2 regions of the Bradyrhizobium sp. USDA 3311 genome follow, and region 2 is predicted to be linked to the other one. Evidence: predicted binding sites of a transcription regulator. Region 2 holds the regulator's gene; the other holds the start of a gene.
What was found. Region 2 encodes HrcA, which represses chaperone genes, less so after heat shock. Its sites were predicted from a motif close to GTTAGCACTCNCNNNNNGNGAGTGCTAAC; they were not measured.

Region 1 (4,541 bases), 2.0 Mb from region 2:
ATTTCTCCCGACAGAACGTAGCCGAAGATGAAAGCCGACTTGGCGTGGATGTGCGGAGCTGACGCCCCGCCCGGCGTATAGTCGACGATCATGGCCTTCAGTGACTTGCCGGGAATGTTGGGGATCATCTGTTGAAAGCGCGGCGTGACCGTTTCGCCGCCGCCATGGGCGACGGCAGGCGTTGCAGTGGCGATGGCAACGGCAGCGAAAGCCGCGCCAAAGATGAATCGTATTTTCATGGTGGTGTTCTCCTTTGTCCCGCATAGGTGCGGCTGCTCTGGTCCGAAAAAAAGCACCAAGAACGCACAAAAATCGTGTACCAAGGGGGCATGACCAAGCCGCTGCGGCTGGAGCTTGATCGATCTGCGAAGACGCCCCTGGCCGAGCAGATCCGCAAAGGCATCAGGGCCGCCATCGAGAACGGCGTGCTCGCTCCGGGAGCGCGTCTGCCCTCCTGGCAGGACCTGGCAGCCCAACTCGGTGTCGCTCGAGGCACGGTGCGATCGGCGTACGAAAAGCTGTCCGCTGCTCAACTCATCGTCGCTTCCCGCGCGGCCGGAACGCATGTCGCGGATCGTCCTTCCATTGCTGCTCGACAGGAAGAAACAGCCGATCCCGGCTCGTTCATGGAGATGTATCGGGAGCTCACTGCGGGGCCGGCGATTTTCCAGATGGGCGTGCCCGCGCATGAAACTTTCCCCGCCAAGCTCGTCGCCCGGATTCGTTCGTCCGCTATTCGCGTGGAAATGAGTGGGCCGGCGATATATCCGGACGCTCGTGGTGAGCTGGAACTACGGCGGGAGATCGCGGCGTATCTTGCTATCGCGCGTGGTATCGAGTGTACAGCTTCCCAGATCATCATCACCGGCGGCTACTGCAGCGGCTTGGGACTGGCGCTCCGTGTGCTCGGCCTCGAACGGAGAAGAGTCTGGATGAAGGGTCCAGGCTTCCCAATCACCCGGCATGGCCTGGAGCTCGCAGGATTGTCGCTCGCCCCAATCCCGGTTGATGCGGACGGCATTGATGTCAGTTATGGCCTGAACCATGAGCCCGATGCGGCGCTGGTTGTTGTAACTCCAGGGCAGCAGGCGCCGCTCGGGTGCACGTTGTCGCTGGAGAGGCGCTTGCGCCTTCTCGACTGGGCCGCTCAGAAAGGGGCGTGGGTGATCGAGGATGACTATCTGAGCGAGCTTCAACTGAAGGGTCGGGCCACACCGGCACTTGCCTCGCTCGATCGCGCCGGGCGCGTCATCCACATCGGATCTTTCAGCAAGACTCTGACCCCCACCCTGCGGCTGGGCTTTCTGGTCGCTCCTCCGTCGCTGACGTCTCAGTTCGCCGAGGTCGCGGCGTGTCTCGCGCCGGCGCCTGGGCCGTCTGTGCAACTCGCGACTGCGAAATTCATGCGTGACGGCCACTATATGCGGCATCTTCGACGTACGAAGCGTGTCTATGCAGCGCGAGGCGACGCGTTGCTAAAGACCCTTCGCCCACGCGCCAAGGACATAACGATCGCTGGATTGGCGGTGCTAATGCAATTGCCGGACGGGACACCAGACCTCTCCATCGCCAGGGAAATGCTGTCGTTCGGATTGGCGCCTGCTCCACTATCGCCCTGGTATGCAGAGGCAGCTTCCGCACGATCCGGTTTGCTGCTAGGCATCGCGACAGCTCCTAACAAGCGTCTCGCGGCGTCTTGCGACCGCCTCCTTGGGATCATCGATCGTCTTATGTGACGAACGCAGAGGCAGGGCGCTCGCGAGGACAACGCTCATAAGGTACGTCGTGGCCTTGCTGGAAGAGTCAAGCAGGGTTTGGCTGCAGGACTGGCGAAGGGAGAGAATCTAGAAAGAAAGTTCCTCTTCCGCTGCATCCCAGGTGCTCTGGGTAGGCGAGAGGGACAAGATTTGCCGGCCTCTCCGCGTACCGCCGCGGGTCTAGACTGCCGTTGGACGCGGCATCATTGTACCCGAACAGGCTAATCCAGACGCGCGCAACCCTGCCCGGCTAGCCATTTGGATGGCAAAGCCAAACAACAACCTGGGCAGACGGTACAAGCCCGCCTAAAGTTTCCTCAGCGGCTTCCTCCGACCAGCCCAGACTTGATTCCAGGGGCTCCTTTAGGTGGCTCTGAATGGGCCCTCCGCGGACCGGTGAGGACGACGGATTTTCGAAATCCTTCGCGGCTTTGTCTTGTTTGCCGACCAAGCCGGCTTATTTTCGGAGCGGTCAGCACTCGCTAGCTTCGACTGCTATTTCAAAAAGCGACTAGAAGATAGGAGGAGAGCATGAAATTCCGTCCGCTTCACGACCGGGTCGTGGTCAAGCGCATCGACGCGGAAGAGAAGACCGCTGGCGGCATCATCATTCCCGACACGGTCAAGGAGAAACCCTCCCAAGGTGAAGTCATCGCCGTTGGCCCCGGCGGTCGTGACGAAAGCGGCAAGCTGATCCCGATCGACGTCCGGGTCGGTGACCGCGTATTGTTCGGCAAGTGGTCCGGCACCGAAGTCAAGATCGACACCCAGGAGCTGTTGATCATGAAGGAGAGCGACATCATGGGCGTTCTCGCCGACGTGTCTTCCAAGAAGAAGGCCGCCTAGTCCACCGCTCAAGCGCCTGTCGAGCGCCTCATCAAGGGTGAAACCAAGTCAAAAACTCAGGGAAACCCACTATGTCAGCAAAAGAAGTCAAATTCGGAGTCGATGCCCGCGACCGCATGCTGCGCGGTGTCGACATCCTCCACAATGCGGTAAAAGTGACGCTCGGACCGAAGGGCCGCAACGTCGTCCTCGACAAGTCGTTCGGCGCTCCCCGTATTACCAAGGATGGCGTCACCGTCGCCAAGGAGATCGAGCTCGAGGACAAGTTCGAGAACATGGGCGCCCAGATGGTGCGCGAAGTCGCCTCCAAGTCCGCAGACGCGGCTGGCGACGGCACCACCACCGCGACCGTGCTCGCCGCTGCGATCGTCCGTGAAGGCGCCAAGTCGGTTGCCGCCGGCATGAACCCGATGGATCTGAAGCGCGGTATCGACATGGCTGTGGAAGCCGTGGTCGCCGACCTCGTCAAAAACTCCAAGAAGGTCACCTCGAACGAGGAAATCGCCCAGGTCGGCACGATTTCAGCCAATGGCGATGCGGAGATCGGCAAGTTCATCTCCGACGCCATGAAGAAGGTCGGCAACGAGGGTGTCATCACCGTTGAGGAAGCCAAGTCGCTCGAGACCGAACTCGAAGTTGTCGAGGGCATGCAGTTCGACCGCGGCTATATCTCGCCCTACTTCGTCACCAACGCCGATAAGATGCGCGTTGAAATGGATGATGCCTACGTCCTGATTAATGAGAAAAAGCTATCTCAGTTGAATGAACTACTTCCCTTGTTGGAAGCCGTGGTGCAGAGCGGCAAGCCGCTTGTGATTATCGCCGAAGACGTCGAAGGCGAAGCGCTCGCCACCCTCGTCGTCAACCGTCTCCGCGGCGGCCTGAAGGTCGCGGCCGTCAAGGCTCCGGGCTTCGGCGATCGCCGCAAGGCCATGCTCCAGGACATCGCGATCCTAACCGGCGGCCAGGCGATCTCGGAAGACCTCGGCATCAAGCTCGAGAACGTCACGCTCAATATGCTCGGTCGCGCCAAGAAGGTGATGATCGACAAGGAGAACACCACGATCGTCAGCGGCGCCGGCAAGAAGGCCGACATCGAAGCGCGCGTGGCGCAAATCAAGGCGCAGATCGAGGAGACCACCTCGGACTACGACCGTGAGAAGCTGCAGGAGCGTCTTGCCAAGCTCGCGGGCGGCGTCGCGGTGATCCGCGTCGGCGGCGCGACTGAGGTCGAGGTGAAGGAGCGCAAGGATCGCGTGGACGATGCGATGCATGCGACCCGCGCGGCGGTTGAAGAAGGCATCCTGCCAGGCGGCGGCGTTGCGCTACTGCGTGCCTCCGAGCACCTCAAGGGCATTCGCACCAAAAATGACGACCAGAAGACCGGGGTCGAGATCGTGCGCAAGGCGTTGTCCTACCCGGCCCGCCAGATCGCAATCAACGCGGGCGAGGACGGCTCGGTCATCGTCGGCAAGATCCTCGAAAAGGATCAGTACTCGTACGGCTACGACTCGCAGACCGGCGAATACGGCAACCTGGTCTCCAAGGGTATCATCGATCCGACTAAGGTGGTTCGAGTGGCGATCCAGAACGCGGCGTCCGTCGCAGCGCTCCTGATCACCACCGAAGCTATGGTGGCGGAAGTGCCGAAGAAGAACACCGGTGCGGGCGGCATGCCTCCGGGCGGCGGCGGCATGGGTGGCATGGGGGGTATGGACTTCTAAATCCGACATTCAGAGCTCAACAATAAGGCTCGGCAGCGACGCCGAGCCTTTGCTGATTTCCTAGCGGTCAGCCGCGGTCCAACACTTGCGCACCGTATTGCGCGAGCGCGTCGAAGCCTGCGCCGCCGACGAGTTCGAGGGGGAAACCGCCCGGAATCATCCTGAGGAGCCTCCATTCCCGAAAACAGCGACCGACGCTCGCCGCCCAAAATAA
Region 2 (4,541 bases):
CGGCGGCAGGCGGTCCTCCAGCGTGGCGGTGACCAGCACATGGGTGTCGCCGAATTTCACCAGGCAGGAGCCTTCCGCATATTTGACCACGCCGCGCTCCAGCGTCACGGGGCGCAATTCGTCGGGCGCACGGCGGCTTGGCCGCATGGGAAATCCTCCAAAACTCACGGGAATAGGCTGTTCGCGGTGCTTGTAGGTGGGGTGAGGGTGAGCGGCAAGGCCTTTTCGGTCCCCAAGCAACTGTCGAGCAAGTGCAAAACCACGCTTGTCAGGGACCTCCCGGATGGCCAAATTATAAGCATCTGAGAGGAGTTGCTGTCTGTGGCCCATCACGATCCGATCCATCTGATCGCGCCGCGCGCAGGGCTCGCCCAGCTGAATGAGCGGTCCCGCGACATCTTTCGTCAAATTGTCGAAAGCTATCTCGCGACCGGCGAGCCGGTGGGCTCACGCAATATTTCCCGGCTGATCGCGATGCCACTGTCGCCGGCCTCGGTTCGCAACGTCATGGCCGATCTGGAACAGCTCGGCCTGATCTATGCCCCGCATACGTCCGCCGGCCGGCTGCCGACGGAACTCGGCCTGCGCTTCTTCGTCGACGCCTTGATGCAGGTGGGCGACCTCAATGACGCTGAGCGGCAGTCGATCCAGAGCCAGCTCACCTCCGTCGGTCAGGCGCAGTCGGTCGAGGCGGCGCTGGACCAGGCGCTGACGCGGCTGTCGGGCCTGACCCGCGCCGCCGCCGTGGTGCTGACGCCGAAATCCAACGCGCGGCTGAAACACATCGAATTCGTCCGGCTGGAACCGGAAAAGGCGCTGGTGATCCTGGTCGGCGAGGACGGCCAGGTCGAAAACCGCGTGCTGACGCTGCCACCCGGAGTTCCCTCCTCGGCGATCACCGAGGCCGGCAATTTCCTCAATTCGCGGATTCGCGGCCGGACCCTGGCCGAAGCGCGGCTCGAGCTCGAGACCGCGCTCGGGGAGGCCCGTGCCGAGCTCGATCAGCTGACGCAGAAGGTGATTTCGGCCGGGATCGCCAGCTGGTCCGGCGGCGAGAACGAGGACCGCCAGCTCATCGTCCGTGGCCACGCCAATCTGCTGGAAGATTTGCACGCGCTGGAGGATCTGGAGCGGGTCCGCCTCTTGTTCGACGACCTCGAGACCAAGCGCGGCGTCATCGACCTGCTCGGCCGGGCCGAGACCGCGGAAGGCGTGCGGATTTTCATCGGTTCGGAGAACAAGCTGTTCTCCTTGTCGGGCTCCTCGACCATCATCTCGCCCTATCGGGATGCCGCCGGCCACATCGTCGGCGTTTTGGGCGTGATCGGGCCGACACGGCTGAATTATGCCCGTGTGATCCCGACCGTGGACTACGCCGCCCGGATCGTCAGCCGCCTTCTGGGGGGCTGACCGGCGGCTGAGGCGATCACGGGCGCTTGATTTTCGGCGTCCGAAGCACGATATCCGGGCCAGAAAAATCCCTGAGACAAATTCGAAAAGAGAGCCGATGACCGATCGAGACCGGCAACCCGAAGACACGACCGCGCCGACCGGCGAGCCCGTGGTGTCGAAGCCCTACATCATGCCCGACGATCCCGAGCCGGGCTCGGTCGAGCTGTTGCAGAAGGAAGCCGCCGAGGCGCGCGACCGTATGCTGCGGACGCTGGCGGAGATGGAAAATCTGCGCAAGCGCACCACCAAGGAGGTCGCCGACGCCCGTCTCTACGGCATCACCGGCTTTGCCCGCGACGTGCTCGACATCGCCGACAACCTCCAGCGCGCGCTCGACGCGGTTCCCGCCGAGGCCCGCGCCGCGGCCGATCCCGGCCTGACCTCGCTGATCGAGGGCGTCGAGCTCACCGAGCGCTCGCTGCTCAACGCGCTGGAAAAGCACGGCGTGAAGAAGTTCGATCCGCAGGGTCAGAAGTTCGACCCGAACTTCCAGCAGGCGATGTTCGAAGTGCCTGATGCGTCGGTGCCCGCCGGTACGGTCGTGCAGGTCATGCAGGCCGGCTACACCATCGGCGAGCGCGTGCTGCGTCCGGCCCTCGTTGGGGTCGCCAAGGGCGGCGCGAAGGCTGCGTCCGCCGCCAACACCAACGAGCCGAACAGCGCGGCGAACTGAGTTCTGACGTCATTCCGGGGCGATGCGAAGCATCGAACTATGGTGCGCAGCTGCGCACCTGAGAATCTCGAGATTCCGGGTTCGGCTCTTCGAGCCGCCCCGGAACGACTGATGGCTGGTCTTACGCGCTCGCCGCGATATCCGCAGACTGAATCCGCTTCACGCCGGCCTTGGCCATGTCGGCCCAGGCTTTTGCCAGCGAGCCCTGCGTGTCGATGCCGCGGCAGGCGTCTTCCACGACATAGACTTCGAAGCCCGCCTTGCGCGCGTCGAGCGCGGTCCAGGCGACGCAGAAATCTGTCGCGAGGCCAGCGACGAAGACGCGCTTGATCTTGCGGCCCTTCAAATAGCCGGCGAGGCCGGTCGAGGTCTTGCCGTCGGCTTCGAGGAAGGCCGAGTAGCTGTCGACGTCCTTGTGAAAACCCTTGCGGATGATGAGCTCGGCGTGCGGGATTGCGAGGTCCTTCGACAGCGAAGCGCCGTCAGTGCCCTGCACGCAATGGTCGGGCCACAGCACCTGCTTGCCGTAAGGCAGGTCGATGGTCTCGAACGGCTTCTTGCCGGAGTGGACCGACGCAAACGAAACGTGGCCGGGCGTGTGCCAGTCCTGCGTCATCACCACATTCGAAAACGCTTTCGAGATCTTGTTGATGACGGGCACCACCTGCTCGCCTTCCTTCACCGCGAGGCTGCCGCCCGGCAGGAAGCAGTTCTGCACGTCGATCACGAGCAGCGCGGACGCATCGTCCGGCTTGATCGATGCGGCCGCAAGAAGTGCGGTTGGCGCGAGGGCTACGAGGGCGCTCGTCCCAAGCGCCGCCAAGACTTGCCGCCGATCTAGCATCGTTCGCCTCCCTCCAGGATGAACTCGATTGGGCAGGAGCCTAGTTCCGCTTGTGTACGAACAGAAGCCCGAAAATGCAGCCGGTTTTGGTGAGAGGGTGGGCTCAGCCGCGTACTCGGTGCACCTCTCCCGCTTGCGGGAGAGGTCGGCGCGTAGCGCCGGGTGAGGGTTCTCTCCTCTGGGGGAGTCTTCGTTGTTGAGACACCCTCTCCCCAACCCTCCCCCGCAAGCGGGGGAGGGAGCGCATCTCGCTTGCGGATGCAGCTACCCCTTCGGCTGGATGCCGTCGCGCACGGCGCGGAAGCGGGTGAAGGCGGCTTGCCACTGGTCGCGCGGGGCGCTGGCGATGATGCGCAGCGAGGCGCCGCCGCTCGAGAAGCGGATCCACTGCACCACGGTCACCGGGGTCTTGTCCTTGCCGCTGACGCCGTCGATCCGGGTCTCGAAGCCCTGCTGGCCGTTGATGCGGATCGGCTCGGACATGGTGACGCGCGATTCGCGCACGCCGGGGATCTGGAGCGCCGCCTCCTGGGCGAAGCGGGCGCGGTCGTCGGCGGCTTGCGGGGTGGCGCCGATCAGGCCGAGGATCATGAACGGCTTCGACTCGTAGCCCGTGCTCTCGTTGCCGTCGGCCAGGATGATGCTAGAGCCCGGCGCCAGCGTGCGGATGTCCTTGAAGTCGGCGAGATCGGTGATCTTGAACGGCATCAGCCCGATCTGCTCTTCGGCCGAGACCTGCTTGCGGGTCACGGTGCTCGCAAACATCTGCCGCACCGCCTCGTCGGTGTAGATCTTGGTCGCGTTCTCCGGGATCTGCACCGCGACATAGCCGGAGAAGCCGGCGCCCGGCACGATCATCGAATAGCGTTTCACCGCCGTCTCGCCGGCCTTGCCGCTCTCGGTGGTGAAATAGGCAAGGCCCGCGGGGGTCTCGATCTTGTCCTGCTTGACGCCGTTGACGCCGGCCGGATTGGAATTGAAGGCGCTCACGACCTCGCCATAGGCCGCCGGCGGCAGCTCGGTGATCAGCACCTTGACGGTGCCGTCCTCGCTCTCGAAGCCCGGAAAGGTCTTGGCCGTGCTGAGGCCGACCAGCGGCACCATGCCGAGGCGCAGTCCGGGCGGGAAAACGGCGTCGGCAGCAAAGGCCGGAAGCGCGGAGACGGCGAGGAGGGCGAGCGCGGCGAGGGGACGGATCAGCTTCATGGGCACTCTGATTGGTTCACATTGAGGCCGTTCGATGGTCGGCCACCGGGCCGCTTTGTCGCGCGAAGCAGCCTGGGTGCGGCGCTCCGGCCGGTCCGCCTTTTAGCCGGTTTGGCCCTGCCGCAACAGGGCAGGCCGGATCGCGGTAACGGGGGCTTGCCGAAGCCCGGACCTGTTAATAATTCCTCACCCGCAAGGGCGGCTGGGCCCGGATATGATCTTCCAAAACCCAATGTTTTCACGGCCGAAACTTGCGTTCGGTCCTTGCGGGCCCCTCCCCCCCTCCTATATGAGCCTCAACCATCGCAATATCGCGAATGTTTGATCTTAGGGGGTTTCGGTTCGGGTGCCTTCTGGGCCCAACCA

Region 1: ACVWW6_RS16435 (co-chaperone GroES) is a predicted target of HrcA. The motif match lies at 2,229-2,257, and genes of this name have one in related genera.

The regions. Positions count from the first base shown of each region.
Region 1 covers NZ_JBSSFI010000001.1:3,460,397-3,464,937, reverse strand. The annotation lists partial or broken gene ACVWW6_RS16445 (cupin domain-containing protein) at 1-239, opposite strand, end outside; gene pdxR (MocR-like pyridoxine biosynthesis transcription factor PdxR) at 330-1,736, shown strand; gene ACVWW6_RS16435 (co-chaperone GroES) at 2,289-2,603, shown strand; gene groL (chaperonin GroEL) at 2,675-4,327, shown strand.
Region 2 covers NZ_JBSSFI010000001.1:1,484,219-1,488,759, reverse strand. The annotation lists gene rph (ribonuclease PH) at 1-147, opposite strand, end outside; gene hrcA (heat-inducible transcriptional repressor HrcA) at 322-1,410, shown strand; gene grpE (nucleotide exchange factor GrpE) at 1,508-2,125, shown strand; gene pncA (bifunctional nicotinamidase/pyrazinamidase) at 2,247-2,969, opposite strand; gene ACVWW6_RS07015 (hypothetical protein) at 3,234-4,175, opposite strand.